DNA from 2 places in the Mesorhizobium sp. CC13 genome. Region 2 is predicted to be linked to the other one. Evidence: riboswitches for the same ligand, from Rfam matches in the RefSeq annotation. Region 2 holds a riboswitch; the other holds the start of a gene.
The links. Region 2 has a riboswitch for thiamine pyrophosphate ahead of thiB (thiamine ABC transporter substrate binding subunit). Riboswitches for the same ligand answer to the same signal wherever they lie in the genome.

Region 1: it holds a riboswitch for thiamine pyrophosphate, as region 2 does, so the genes downstream of both, thiC (phosphomethylpyrimidine synthase ThiC) here and thiB (thiamine ABC transporter substrate binding subunit) in region 2, are expected to answer to the same signal.

What each region holds. Positions count from the first base shown of each region.
Region 1 is NZ_JARDJI010000011.1:1,214-8,674, reverse strand. Features, by position in the region: gene PV773_RS15565 (dihydrolipoamide acetyltransferase family protein) at 1-385, opposite strand, end outside; gene PV773_RS15560 (alpha-ketoacid dehydrogenase subunit beta) at 388-1,401, opposite strand; gene PV773_RS15555 (3-methyl-2-oxobutanoate dehydrogenase (2-methylpropanoyl-transferring) subunit alpha) at 1,405-2,640, opposite strand; TPP riboswitch at 2,836-2,953, shown strand; gene thiC (phosphomethylpyrimidine synthase ThiC) at 3,064-4,875, shown strand; gene thiO (glycine oxidase ThiO) at 4,883-5,866, shown strand; gene thiS (sulfur carrier protein ThiS) at 5,850-6,047, shown strand; gene PV773_RS15535 (thiazole synthase) at 6,265-7,038, shown strand; gene PV773_RS15530 (thiamine phosphate synthase) at 7,035-7,461, shown strand, end outside.
Region 2 is NZ_JARDJI010000006.1:141,619-149,079, reverse strand. Features, by position in the region: gene PV773_RS11280 (ABC-F family ATP-binding cassette domain-containing protein) at 1-1,553, opposite strand, end outside; gene PV773_RS11275 (thiamine diphosphokinase) at 1,557-2,201, opposite strand; TPP riboswitch at 2,299-2,419, shown strand; gene thiB (thiamine ABC transporter substrate binding subunit) at 2,465-3,469, shown strand; gene thiP (thiamine/thiamine pyrophosphate ABC transporter permease) at 3,717-5,333, shown strand; gene thiQ (thiamine ABC transporter ATP-binding protein) at 5,330-6,055, shown strand; gene PV773_RS11255 (M48 family metalloprotease) at 6,253-7,461, shown strand, end outside.

The sequences.
Region 1 (7,461 bases), on a different contig from region 2:
ATTCGGGCTTGGGTGTGTCGTTCTTCGAAGCGGCCGGCTTTCCCCCTCCCCCTTGTGGGGAGGGGCCAGGGGTGGGGGTCGACTGCGCAACCGGAGCAGCGGCTTTTTCTTCCGCCGATGCTCCTTCCGCCGCACCGCCCTCGCCCGCAACCTTTATCCTGACGATGGGCGAGCCGACGGCGACCGTGTCGCCGATCTCGGCGCCGAGCCAGAGGATTTCGCCATCGACGGGCGACGGAATCTCGACCGTCGCCTTGTCGGTCATGACGGCGGCAAGCACGGCGTCCTCGCGCACGAGGTCGCCGATCTTGACGTGCCATTCGACGAGCTCGGCCTCGGCCACGCCCTCGCCGACGTCGGGAAGCTTGATGACATGCTCGCCCATGCTCAGGCCTCCATCGTTTCGATCAAAGCTTCGCCGACGCGCTTGGGTCCGGGGAAGTAGTCCCACTCCTGCGCGTGCGGATAGGGCGTGTCCCAGCCGGTGACGCGGGCGACGGGCGCTTCGAGGTGGTAGAAGCAGTTTTCCTGTACCAGCGACACGAGCTCGGCACCGAAGCCCGAGGTCAGCGTCGCCTCGTGCACCACCACGCAGCGGCGGGTCTTCCTGACCGAGGCGACGATGGTTTCGAGATCGAGCGGCAACAGCGTCCTGAGGTCGATGACCTCGGCGTCGATGCCCGTCTCCTCGGCCGCCGCCTGGGCGACATAGACCATGGTGCCATAGGCGAGCACGGTGACGGCGGAACCGGAACGGCGGATATCCGCCTTGCCCAGCGGCACGGTGAAGTGGCCCTCCGGCACCTCCCCCAGCTCATGCTTCGACCATGCCGTGACAGGCCGGTCGTGATGGCCGTCGAAGGGGCCGTTGTATAATCGTTTCGGCTCCAGAAAGATCACCGGATCCGGGTCTTCGATGGAGGCGATCAGCAGGCCCTTGGCGTCGAGCGGATTGGACGGAACGACGACCTTGAGGCCGGAGACGTGGGTGAACAGCGCCTCGGGGCTCTGGCTGTGGGTCTGGCCGCCGAAGATGCCGCCGCCTGTCGGCATGCGGATGACGATCGGGCAGGTGAATTCGCCATTGGAGCGGTAACGCAACCGTGCCGCTTCCGAAACGATCTGGTCATATGCTGGATAGACGTAGTCGGCGAACTGGATTTCGATACATGGCTTCAAGCCATAAGCGGCCATGCCGACGGCGGCGCCGACGATGCCAAGCTCGCTGATCGGCGCGTCGAAACAGCGCGAGCGGCCGTATTTCTGCTGGAGCCCTTGCGTGCAGCGGAAGACGCCGCCGAAATAGCCGACGTCCTCGCCGAACACGACGACGTTGTCGTCGCGGCCCATGGAGACGTCCATGGCGCTGCGGATGGCCTCGATCATAGTCATGCGCGGCATCGGCTACACTCCCGCCTTCTGGCGCTGGCGACGGAGATGCGGCGGCATCTCGGCATAGACGCCCTCGAACATGTCGCGCGTCGACGGCTTGCCGCCGGCATGCAGGGTGCCGTGGCTCTCGGCTTCCTTCTGCGCGGCGATGACCGCTTCGAGGATTTCCGCCTCGGTCTGCTTGTGGCGGTCGTCCGACCACAGGCCGCGCCGGATCAGATGGTTCTTCAGCCGGATGACAGGGTCGCCAAGCGGCCAGGCATCCGACTCGGTCTTCGGCCGGTAGGCGGAGGGATCGTCCGAGGTCGAGTGCGCGCCGACGCGGTAGGTGACGTATTCGACCAGCGTCGGGCCGAGGTTGCTGCGGGCGCGCTCGGTCGCCCACTTCGCCACCGCGTGCACGGCGAGGTAGTCGTTGCCGTCGACGCGCAGCGCCGGGATGCCGAAGCCGAGGCCGCGCGCGGCAAACGTGCCGGAACCGCCGCGGGCGATGCCCTGGAAGGTCGAGATCGCCCACTGGTTGTTGACGATGTTGAGCACGACGGGCGCCTTGTAGGTCGAGGCGAAGACGAGCGCGGCATGGAAATCGCTCTCGGCGGTGGCGCCGTCGCCGACCCAGCCGACGGCGATCTTGCTGTCGCCCTTGATCGCCGACGCCATCGCCCAGCCCACAGCCTGGATGTACTGGGTCGTCAGGTTGCCGGAGATCGAGAAGAAGCCGTGATCCTTAGCCGAATACATGATCGGCAGCTGGCGGCCCTTCAGCGGATCCTTTTCGTTGGAATAGATCTGGTTCATCATGTCGACCATCGGGTAGCCGCCCGCGATCAGCAGGCCGGCCTGGCGATAGGTCGGGAAATTCATGTCGCCCTGGACGAGCGCCTTGCGGAAGGCGCAGCTCACCGCCTCCTCGCCCATGTGCTGCATGTAGAACGAGGTCTTGCCCTGGCGCTGAGCCATCTGCATGCGCGCATCGAAGGTGCGCAGCGTCATCATGTGGCGCAGGCCTTCGAGCTGTTCCTCGTCGGTCAGCGTGCCGGCCCAGGGCCCGACGGCGTCGCCCTCGCGGTTGAGCACCCGGATGATCGAATAGGCGAGATCGCGGATCGTCCTGGGGTCGACGTCGACCGGCGGCCGGTCGACCGAACCCGCCTTGGGGATCGGCACGTTGGAGAAATCGGGCGTTCCGCCCGGCCGCACTTCGGGCTCGGGCACGTGGAACTTGAGCGGCGAGGGATTGTCCGTCACGGATGTTCCTCCTGTCTCCTGCGGGCCGCACGTCCTCCCCGGACACCGCACGCACCAGACAATTTATGTCAGCGATGCTGACCTATTATCCGATCATCATCGGAACCGCAATGGGGTCCCGACATCGGCGACTTTGGCATTCTCTCGCCCTCTGCGAAAGGCCGTTGACAGCACCTACGTTCCGCCTCCATGCTTAAGGCTCACCAGGGGGGTCCCGACAAGGGGCTGAGATTCTGCTGGCTTCGCGCAGCGCAGTGACCCGTTGAACCTGATCCAGTTCATACTGGCGTAGGGACGGTGCGAGGCGCAGCAAGCCGGTTCTCCGGCTCAGGCAATCGGGCTCATCCATGCCCGGGGTCCCCAGGCTAAACCTCTCCTCCATCTCATCGCATGGACTGGGTCTCCAACCAGGAGGCTCAACTCATGAATGCCCACACCCCGACCGTCACCGTTGGCGAACTTCCCGCATCGAGGAAGGTCTACAAACCGGGCAAGATCCATCCCGACATCCGCGTGCCGATGCGCGAGATCTCGGTCCGTCCGAGCGCCGGCGAGCCGCCGGTCACCGTCTACGATTCGTCCGGCCCTTACACCGACACGTCGGTGAAGACCGACATCGAGCGCGGGCTGCCGCGGCTGCGCGAGGACTGGATCCTCGCCCGCGGCGATGTCGAGCGCTACGAGGGCCGCGCGGTCAAGGACGAGGACAACGGCTTCGTTTCGGCCGAGCGCCTGACGCCGGAATTCCCGGTCCGCAACGCACCGCTGCGCGCCACCGGCGGCCGCGCCGTCACCCAGCTCGCCTATGCCCGCGCCGGCATCGTCACGCCCGAGATGGAGTTCGTCGCCATCCGCGAGAACCTCGGCCGCGAGCAGATCAGGGCCAAGCTCCAGCGCGATGGCGAAAGCTTCGGCGCCGTCATCCCCGATTTCGTGACGCCCGAATTCGTCCGCGACGAGGTCGCCCGCGGCCGCGCCATCATCCCCTCAAACATCAACCATCCCGAGAGCGAGCCGATGATCATCGGCCGCAACTTCCTGGTGAAGATCAACGCCAATATCGGCAACTCGGCCGTCACCTCGTCGATGGCCGAGGAGGTCGAGAAGATGGTGTGGGCGACGCGCTGGGGCGGCGACACGGTGATGGACCTATCCACGGGGCGCAACATCCACAACATCCGCGACTGGATCGTCCGCAACGCGCCGGTGCCGATCGGCACGGTGCCGCTCTACCAGGCGCTCGAAAAGGTCGGCGGCATCGCCGAGAACCTGACCTGGGAAGTGTTCCGCGACACGCTCATCGAGCAGGCCGAACAGGGCGTCGACTACTTCACCATCCATGCCGGCGTGCGGCTCGCCTACATCCACCTGACGGTCGACCGCGTCACCGGCATCGTTTCGCGGGGCGGCTCGATCATGGCCAAGTGGTGCCTGCACCACCACAAGGAGAGCTTCCTATACGAGCATTTCGAGGAGATCTGCGACATCTGCCGGACCTATGACGTGGCGTTTTCGCTCGGTGACGGCCTGCGCCCCGGCTCGATCGCGGATGCCAACGACGCGGCCCAGTTCGCCGAATTGGAGACGCTGGGCGAGTTGACCCAGATCGCCTGGGCCAAGGACTGCCAGGTGATGATCGAGGGCCCCGGCCACGTGCCGATGCACAAGATCAAGGAGAACATGGACAAGCAGTTAGAGGTGTGCGGCGAGGCGCCGTTCTACACGCTCGGGCCGCTCACCACCGACATAGCGCCGGGCTACGACCACATTACCTCTGGCATCGGTGCTGCCATGATCGGCTGGTTCGGCACGGCCATGCTCTGCTACGTCACGCCAAAGGAGCATCTCGGCCTGCCCGACCGCAACGACGTCAAGACAGGCGTCATCACCTACAAGATCGCGGCGCATGCCGCCGATCTCGCCAAGGGCCATCCGGCCGCGAAGGTCAGGGACGACGCCCTGTCGCGGGCGCGCTTCGAGTTCCGCTGGGAGGACCAGTTCAACCTGTCGCTCGACCCCGAGACGGCGCGCTCCTTCCACGACGAGACCTTGCCCAAGGAGGCGCACAAGGTGGCGCATTTCTGCTCGATGTGCGGCCCGAAATTCTGCTCGATGCGGATCTCCCACGACATCCGCGCCGAGGCGCAGAAAGAGGGGCTGGCGGCGATGGCGGCGAAGTACCGCGACGGCGGCGACCTCTACATGCCGGTCGAAAACGCCGAACCGGCGGAGTGAGCCAGCCATGAAGGTGCTGGTCCGCGGCGCGGGCGTCGCCGGGTTGACGCTTGCGTTTGAGCTGGCGACGCGCGGCGCCAGCGTGACCGTGGTCGACACCAGACGGCAGATCGCCGGCAATGCCTCGTGGCAGGCCGGCGGCATGCTGGCGCCATGGTGCGAGCGGGAGAGCGCCGAAGAGGCGGTACTTTCGCTCGGCCGGGATGCCGCCGGCTGGTGGGAGGCTGCCCTGCCCGGCCATGTGCTGCGCAACGGCACGCTGGTCGTGGCGCCTGCCCGCGACGCCGGCGAACTCGACCGCTTCGGCCGCCGCACTTCAGGCTTCCGCACTGTGGACGCCGAGGCCATCGCCGCACTCGAACCAGACCTCGAGGGGCGTTTCGGGCGCGCGTTGTTCTTCGCCGAGGAAGCGCATCTCGATCCGCGCAAGGCAATGCTCGGGCTGCAGGAAAAGCTGGTCGAGATGGGCGTGCGTTTCGAGTTCGGCTACGGCGCCGTGCAGGCTCCAGGCAGGGCCGAGGTCGAGGCCGACTGCACCGGCATGGCCGACACGCGGCCCGGCCTGCGCGGCGTGCGCGGCGAGATGCTGATCCTCAAAAGCCGTGACGTGTCGCTGGCCCGGCCGGTGCGGCTGCTCCACCCGCGCATTCCGGTCTATGTCGTGCCGCGCTCGGACCACCTGTTCATGGTCGGCGCGACCATGATCGAGAGCGACGACGCGGGGCCGATCACCGCGCGCTCGCTGATGGAACTGCTCAACGCCGCCTACGCCCTGCACCCGGCCTTCGGCGAGGCCGAGCTGGTCGAAACGGGCGTCGGCGTGCGGCCAGCCTTTGCCGACAACCTGCCGCGCGTCGAGCGCGACGGGAACACCATCCGCATCAACGGCCTCTACCGCCACGGCTTCCTGCTCGCCCCCGCCATGGCGCGGCAGGCGGCCGACATGATCCTGGGCCAAGAAAAGGAGCTCGCCCATGAAGCTCACCGTTAACGGCGAGAGCCACGAGGTCGCGGCCGGCACGCTGGCGGCGCTGCTCGACGAACTCGACTTCGAAGGCGGCTGGCTCGCGACCGCCCTCAACGGCGAGGTCGTGCCTGCCAAGGAACGCGACGGCTGTGCGTTGGCCGAGGGCGACCGGGTCGAGATCCTGGCGCCGATGAAGGGAGGGTGAGGTCGTGCTGAAGGTACCCCCACCCCTAACCCCTCCCCACGAGGGAGAGGGGGACGCTGGTCGCCCTGGCCGCACTTTTCGGCAGGCGCCACTCACGGCATGCGCTCTTCTTCCAGCAGGTCGGACGCCGCCAAAGTCCCCCTCCCCCTTGTGGGGAGGGGTTAGGGGTGGGGGTATCCCAGCCTCCACCTCGCAATCGACCCCGAGGAGTTGACCCATGCTCGACCTCTACGGCCAACAATTCTCGTCCCGCCTGCTTCTCGGCACCGCGCTCTATCCCTCGCCCGCGATCATGGCCGAGGCGATCAGGGCGTCGGGCGCCGACGTCGTCACCGTGTCGCTGCGCCGCGAGACCTCGGGCGGCAAGACGGGCGGGCAGTTCTGGTCGCTGATCCAGTCGCTCGGCGTCCGCGTGCTGCCCAACACCGCCGGCTGCCATTCGGTCAAGGAAGCGGTGACGACGGCGAAGATGGCGCGTGAGGTCTTTGCCACCAACTGGATCAAGCTCGAGGTCATCGGCAACCACGACACGCTGCAGCCCGATGTATTCGGGCTAGTCGAGGCGGCACGGATCCTGTCATCTGACGGCTTCGAGGTGTTCCCTTATACGACCGACGATCTGGTCGTGGCCGGACGGCTGCTCGACGCCGGCTGCAAGGTGCTGATGCCGTGGTGCGCGCCGATCGGCTCGGCTCGCGGCCCGCAGAACATCGACGCGCTGCGCAGCCTGCGCGGCCACTTCCCCGGCGTGCCGCTGATCGTCGACGCCGGCATCGGCCGCCCGTCGCATGCGGCGACCGTCATGGAGCTCGGCTACGACGCCGTGCTGCTCAACACCGCCGTCGCCAAGGCGGGCGACCCCGTCGCCATGGCGTCCGCCTTCGGCAAGGCGGTCGAGGCCGGGCGGCAGGCATTCCTGGCCGGCCCGCTCGAACCCCGCGACATGGCCGTCCCCTCCACCCCCGTCATCGGCATGGCAGCATTCTCATGAAGCTCGACCCGTTCTACCTCATCGTCGATTCCGCCCGCTGGATCGAACGCCTGGTGCCGCTCGGCGTGCAGCTGGTGCAGCTGCGCGTCAAGGACATGGACGAGGCCGGCCTGCGCCGCGAAATCCGCGCGGCGAAGGCCGTCTGCGAACGCCATGGCTGCCAGTTCATCGTCAACGACTACTGGCGCCTCGCCATCGACGAGGGTTGCGACTTCGTCCATCTCGGACAGGAGGATCTCGCCGACGCCGACGTGAAGGCGATCCGCAGCGCCGGCCTGAAGCTCGGCCTCAGCACCCATGACGACACAGAACTCGACATCGCCCTCGCCGCCGATCCCGACTATGTCGCGCTCGGGCCCGTGTACCCGACCATACTCAAGGCGATGAAATGGGCGTCGCAGGGCCTCGACCGCATCGCCAACT
Region 2 (7,461 bases):
GCCGGCCGGGAGCCGCCCGACGGCTCGGCATTCGGCTTGCGCGCCTTGCGGTCCTCGAGCCTAGCCACGCCGCGCTGCGCCAGCATGTCGGAATAGCCGCCGGCATATTCGACCCATTTGCCGTCGCCGTCTGGCGCGATGATGCTGGTGACCGTGCGGTCGAGGAAATCGCGGTCGTGGCTGACCAGGATGACGGTGCCGGCGAAACCCGCGACCAGTTCCTGCAGCAGTTCCAGCGTCTCCATGTCGAGGTCGTTGGTCGGTTCGTCGAGCACCAAAAGATTGGCCGGACGCGCCAGGACGCGTGCCAGGATCAGCCGGGCGCGCTCGCCGCCGGAAAGCTCGCGCACCGGCGTGCGCGCCTGCTCGGGCTTGAACAGGAAGTCCTTCATGTAGGAGACGACGTGGCGCTGCTCGCCGTTGATGACGAGGTTCTCGCCGCGCCCGTCGGTGAGGTAGCTCGTGAGCGTCTCGTTCGGGTCGACCGCCTCGCGCTTCTGGTCGAGGGTCGCGATCTCGAGGTTGACGCCGAGCCGGACGTTGCCGACATCGGGCTCCATCTCCCCGGTCAGCATCCTGAGCAGAGTCGTCTTGCCGGCGCCGTTCGGCCCTACGAGACCGACGCGGTCGCCGCGCTGGATGCGGGTCGAGAACCCCTTGACGACGTTCAGCTCGCCGAAGCTCTTCTCGATGTTCTTGGCTTCGATGACCAGCTTGCCGGATTCGGCGGCGTCACTCGCCACCATGGTCGCCACGCCTTCGGCGCCGCGATGGCTGCGGAAGCGCTGCCGCATCGACTGCAATTCGCCGAGCCGGCGCATGTTGCGCTTGCGCCGGGCGGTCACCCCGTAGCGCAGCCAGTGCTCCTCGCGCACGATCTGGCGGCCGAGCTTGTGCTGCTCGCGCTCCTCCTCCTCGAGGATCTGGTCGCGCCATTCCTCGAAATGGGCGAAGCCGCGGTCGAGCCGGCGCGTCTGGCCGCGATCGAGCCAGACCGTGTTGCGGCTGACGCGTTCGAGGAAGCGGCGGTCGTGCGAGATCAGGATCAGCGCCGAAGAGGTGCGGATGAGTTCTTCCTCCAGCCATTCGATGACCGAGAGGTCGAGATGGTTGGTCGGCTCGTCGAGCAGCACGATGTCCGGCTCCGGCGCCATGACGCGGGCGAGTGCTGCGCGGCGCGCCTCGCCGCCGGAAAGGTCGCCGGGGCGCTCCTCGCCGGTGAGCCCGAGATGATCGAGCAGGTAGGTGGCGCGATGCGGATCGTCGGCCGGTCCCAAGCCCGCCTCGACATAGGCGCGCACGCTGGCAAAACCGTCCATGTCGGGCGCCTGCGGCAGGTAGCGGATGGTCGCCGAAGGCTGGCGGAACACCTCGCCGTCGGTCGGCTCGACCAGGCCGGCGGCGATCTTGAGCAGCGTCGACTTGCCCGAACCGTTGCGGCCGACGAGCGCGATCTTGTCGCCGGCCGAGGCGGAGAGCGCCGCCCCGTCGAGCAGCGGCACGCCGCCGAAGGTCAGGCGGATGCCGTCGAGATTGAGGAGCGGTGGCGCCATTTTTCAGAATTCCGAGGCGGGAAAGGGATGTGCGAGAAGCAAGGCGCGGCCGTCGGCCAGCGATATGCTGAGCCGCCCGCGAACTTCGTTCGACAAGGTCAGCGAGGAACCGAACGGCACCTCGACCTTGTCGAGCGGCCATTTGGCGCCCTCTTCGGAGAGGCCGGAGAGCGCGGAGAAGGCGAGCACGGAAAACAACGTGCCCGCGTCATAGTCGAAGTCGGCAGCACCAGGGAGCAAAGGCACACCCTCCTGGCGGCCGCTGGTGAGCAGCACCTCGGTACCGGCTTCCGCAAGCCTGAGCGCCAGCGCCAGATGCAGGAAGGCATGGTCGGCGCGCGGGCCGCCAAAGGCGCCGGCGAGAACCAGCGAGGTGGCGCCACGATCAAGAGCCGCGGCGATGGCCAACTCGCCGTCGGTCTTGTCCTTGTCGGCGGGAAAGGTCTCGCGCGGCAGGCCGGCCAGGCGGGCATCGAGATCGGCCGGCACGGAATCGAAGTCGCCCAGCCAGAGTTCCGGGACCAGGTCGAGCATGGCCGCGTGGCGGATGCCGGAATCGGCCGCGATCACGCGGCTGCCCGCGACCTGGCTGTCGAGGCGCGGCGTGCGGAATATCTCGCCGCCGAGGAGGATGGTGAACCGGCTCATGCCGTGGCCATTACCAGCCCGGCAGCCGAAACGGAAGGCCGCCGCGCGTGCCTGAAACTTGCGCTTGCACCGCCCCTTCGCCGGCTCTATTTCTTGGATCGCTCTAACGGGGTGCCTGTCGCGCGCAAGCGGGCCGGCTGAGAGGCTGGGAGAATTCCGGCCAACCCGCCGAACCTGATCCGGTTTGTACCGGCGGAGGGATTAGATGCTTCGGACGCCCCGGCGCTTCAAATTCCCTTTCAACCCTAATGAAGGAGGCGCCGATGCGCTCGCTGATCCTGTCGCTGACATCCGCCCTGGCGCTTGCCGCCGCTGCCTTCCCGGCTTCGGCCGAAGGCAAGCTCACCATCTACACCTATGAGAGCTTCACCTCAGAATGGGGCCCCGGCCCGCAGGTGAAGAAGGCTTTCGAGGCCGAATGCGCCTGCGCGGTCGATTTCGTCTCGGTGGCCGACGGCGTGGCGCTGCTCAACCGCGTCAAGCTCGAGGGGGCCTCGACCAAGGCCGACATCGTGCTCGGCCTCGACACCAACCTGACCGCCGAGGCCAAGGCGACCGGCCTGTTCGTGCCGCACGCCGCGGCGGGCAACGACATCAAGGTCCCCGGCGACTGGAAGGACGACACCTTCGTGCCCTACGACTACGGCTACTTCGCCGTCGTCTATGATACCGAGAAGCTGAAGACCCCGCCCAAGAGCCTGAAGGACCTGGTCGAGGGCAACCCCGAGGAGAAGATCGCCATCCAGGATCCGCGCACCTCGACGCCGGGCCTCGGCCTGCTGCTCTGGGTCAAGTCGGTCTATGGCGACAAGGCGCCCGAGGCCTGGGCCAAGCTCAAGGGCCGCGTGCTGACCGTCACCCCGGGCTGGAGCGAGGCCTATGGCCTGTTCACCAAGGGCGAGGCGCCGATGGTGCTGTCCTACACGACCTCGCCCGCCTACCACATCGTCGCCGAGAACACCGAGCGCTACCAGGCCGCATCCTTCGAGGAAGGCCACTATCTCCAGATCGAGGTCGCCGGCATAACCACCACGGGCGCCAAGAACCCGCTGTCGGAGAAGTTCATGGCCTTCATGACCGGCCCGGGCTTCCAGGACGTGGTGCCTGAGACCAACTGGATGCTGCCGGCCGGCAAGACCGACAAGCCGCTCAACCCCGCCTTCGACAAGCTGGTGAAGCCGTCCAAGACGCTGCTCTTCAGCGCCGACGAGGTCGCCGCCAACCGCAAGGCCTGGGTCGACGAGTGGCTCGGCGTGATGAGCAGGTAAGCTCGTAAGGCTGGAACGTGGCCGCGCTTCAACACCCCCCTCTGGCCTGCCGGCCATCTCCCCCACAAGGGGGGAGATTGGCTGTGGCATGGCCTGCGCCAATCTTTGGCGCTGCTGGAAGCAGAGGGAGGCTGAAGCAGCTGATCTCCCCCCTTGTGGGGGAGATGGCCGGCAGGCCAGAGGGGGGCGCGACAGGGCGCAATGTTAGTCGGCCTTACAGTCCGCACCCTGCAAAGTCCGGCCCATCATGCAGATAAGCCATCGCGACCCCCGCATCGCCGCAGGCATCCTCGCGCTGGCGGCCATCGGCCTGCTGATCGGCGGTGCCTTCGCAGGCCTCGGCGTCGAAGCCTGGCGCAACCCCGAAGGCGCCTATGCAGCCTTCGATTCCTATCTCTTTCGTATCGCCCGCTTCACGCTGTGGCAGGCACTGCTGTCGATGCTGCTTTCGGTCGGCCCGGCGATCCTTGTCGCCCGCGCGCTTGCACGACATCCGGAGTTTCCCGGCCGCGGGCTGATCCTGCGCCTGTTCGGCGTGCCGCTGGCGTTGCCGGCGATCGTCGCGGCCCTCGGCATTCTGACGCTCTATGGCCGCGCCGGCTATTTCGCCGCCCCCCTCGGTGCGCTGGGCGGAGGCACCTGGCCGGGCATCTACGGGCTTTCCGGCATCCTCGTCGCGCATGTCTTCTTCAACCTGCCTCTCGCGACGCGGCTGCTGCTCGAATCGTTGCAGACCGTTCCCGCCGACCAATTGCGGCTGGCGAGCCAGCTCGGCATGGGCGCGCGCGCGAGCTTTCGGCTGATCGAATGGCCGGCGATGCGCACGGCCCTGCCCGGCACCGCCGGGCTGGTGTTCATGCTCTGCATCACCTCCTTCACCATCGTACTCACGCTCGGCGGCGGCCCCGCCGCAACCACCCTCGAGGTCGCGATCTACCAGGCGCTGCGCTTCGACTTCGACCCCGCGCGGGCGGTGGCGCTGACGCTGCTGCAGATCGTGCTGACGGCGGCGGCGGTGGCCCTGCTGACGAAGCTCGGGGCCAACACGACGGGCGACGCCAACCTCTCGGTGGCGCGGCGCAGCTATATCGACGCCCGTATCGGCGAGAGGATCATGAACGCCGCCGTCATCCTCGCTGCACTGGTTTTCGTCGGCGGGCCGATGCTGGCCACCGTCGCATCCGGGCTGGAAGCCGACCTCGGCCGCCTTGCCACCGAAGCCTCTGTCCAAGGTGCCGCGCTGACGAGCCTCGTTTTCGCCTCGCTTTCGGCGGCGCTGGCCTGCGCGCTTTCCCTCGCCCTCGTCATGGCGCGGCACGCGCTTGCCGCCGCCCGAGCGGGCAACAAGCGACCGTTGCTCGAGAAGATGACCGATACCGGCGCCGGCCTCGTTCTGGTGGTGCCGCCGGTCGTCGTCGGCGCCGGATGGTTCGTGCTGGTGCGGCAGGGCGTCGACGTCTTCGCGCTCGCGCCGGTCATGGTCGTGACCGTCAATGCGGTGATGGCGATGCCGTTCGCCGTGCGTGCCATCCGCCCGGCTCACGATGCCGCCGCCGAGCGCCACGAAAGGCTGCGCGCGCAACTGGGCATCGCCGGCTGGAGCCGCCTGCGCCTGATCGACTGGCCGGTGCTGCGGCGGCCGCTCGCCACCGCCTTCGCCTTCGCCGCAGCACTTTCGCTGGGCGACCTCGGCGTGATCGCGCTGTTCGGCAGCGACGCGGTGCAGACCCTGCCCTATCTTCTGCTCGCCCGCATGGGCAGCTACCGCACGGCCGACGCTGCCGGGCTGGCGCTGATGCTCGGGCTGCTGTGCCTGGCACTGATGATGCTCGCCGACCGGCTCGGCAAGGAGACTTCGCGATGACGGCAAGGGGCGAAGCGGTGCGGCTCGACCGGGTGCTGTTCAGCTATGCGGAAACCATGGTGCGTTTCGACGTGGACTTCGCTCCCGGCGAGATCACCGCGATCATGGGACCGAGCGGCGCCGGCAAGTCGACGCTGCTCAATCTGGTGGCCGGCTTCGAGGAGCCGCGAGAAGGACGGGTGCTGATCGGCGGAGCAGACGTGACCGCAGCGCCGCCTTCCGGGCGCCCGGTCTCGATGGTGTTCCAGGAGAACAACCTCTTCGCCCATCTCGACGTCGCCAGCAATGTCGGGCTGGGGCGCTCTCCCGCCCTCAAACTCACGGCTTCAGACCGCGAAGACGTGCAGGAGGCGCTGACGCGCGTCGGCCTCGCCGGCATGACGAATCGGCTGCCGCGGGAACTGTCCGGCGGCGAACGCCAGCGTGTCGCGCTGGCCCGCGTCCTTGTGCGCGACCGGCCGGTTCTGCTCCTGGATGAACCGTTCGCCTCGCTTGGACCAGCGCTGCGCGACGAGATGCTGGACCTGCTCGCGGGCGTGCATGCAGAACGGCCGATGACCGTGCTTTTTGTGACACACCAACCCGAAGACGCGCGAAAACTGGCCAAAAACATGGTTTTCGTCGAAGCAGGCATGGTCGCGGCGAGCGGCAAAGCCGTTGATTTCTTCAACAATTCTGGACCGGAGGCGTTCCGTCGCTATATCGGTGCCGAACGTGACTGAGCCGATCACGGGAATTTGCCCGGAAGCGGACATAATTTACGGTCAAATCGCCACAATGACCAAGCGTGCCTTATTGTCTCGGCATAGTGAGTATGGCTAGGTCCACGCGATACCGTCGGGTAATGCTTCGCCGCTGCCCAGACCACCGAAAGGAAGCTGCCCTGCCTATCCGCCGCCACGGCCTCACCGAGAAGCCCATGTCACGCCGCTCGCGACTTGCCCTCGCGGTCGCGCTGACGGCGCTCGTCGCCGGGTGCCAGGTGCTCAATCCGGCCGACGTCCGCGAGTCAGGCTTCCAGCCTTCGAACAACCCCGTGACGGTCGACAACGTCTCGCGCAACGACAAGTTCGCCGAGATCGCCAAGGCCCAGCATCCGCGCATCCTCGCCACCTATGGCGGCGAGTATTCCGATCCGAAGCTGGAGCGCATGGTGGCCAAGGTGGTCGGCAGCCTGACCACGGCTTCGGCCAACCCGAACCAGACCTACCGCATCACCATCCTCAACTCGCCCAACGTCAACGCCTTCGCGCTGCCGGGCGGCTATCTCTACGTGACCCGCGGCCTGCTGGCGCTCGCCAACGATTCGGCCGAGCTCGCCGCCGTGATCTCGCACGAGATGGGCCACGTCACCGCCAATCACGGCGTCCAGCGGCAGCAGAAGGAAGCCGAGGAAGTGCTGGCGACGAAGGTCGTGACGGACGTGCTCGGCGAAAGCCCGACGGCCAAGGCGGCACTCATCCGCGGCAAGCTCCGGCTCGCCCAGTTCTCGCGCAACCAGGAACTGGAGGCCGACGGCATCGGCATCAAGACGAGCGGGCAGGCCGGCTACGATCCGTTCGCCGCAGGCCGCTTCCTGCAGTCGATGGCGTCCTACAGCGACTTCCGCTCCGTCAGCGGCGCCACCGACGCCAGCCTCGACTTCCTTGCCAGCCACCCCAATGCGCCGCAGCGCATCGATCTCGCCCAGCGCCACGCGCGCCAGTTCGGGGCGCCGGGCATCGGCCGGCGCGACCGCGACTCCTTTCTGGCCGGCATCGACGGACTGCTGTTCGGCGATACGCCGGAAGAAGGCTATGTGCGCGGCACCAACTTCCTCCATCCCAAGCTCGGCATATCCTTTGCGGTGCCGCAGGGCTTCATCATCGACAACACGGCCGCCGCCGTCACCGCGACCGGTCCGGGCAACATCGCCATCCGGTTCGACGGCGTGAGCATCAACAACAACATGTCGCTGCCGGACTACATCCGCAGCGGCTGGGTGGCGGGCCTCGATCCGGCAAGCGTGCAGGCTCAGACCATCAACGGCAACGAAGCGGCCTTTGCGCGCGCCAGCGCCGAGGGCTGGCAGTTCGACATCGTCGTCATCCGGGCCGAGACCCAGGTCTATCGCCTGCTGACGGCAGCA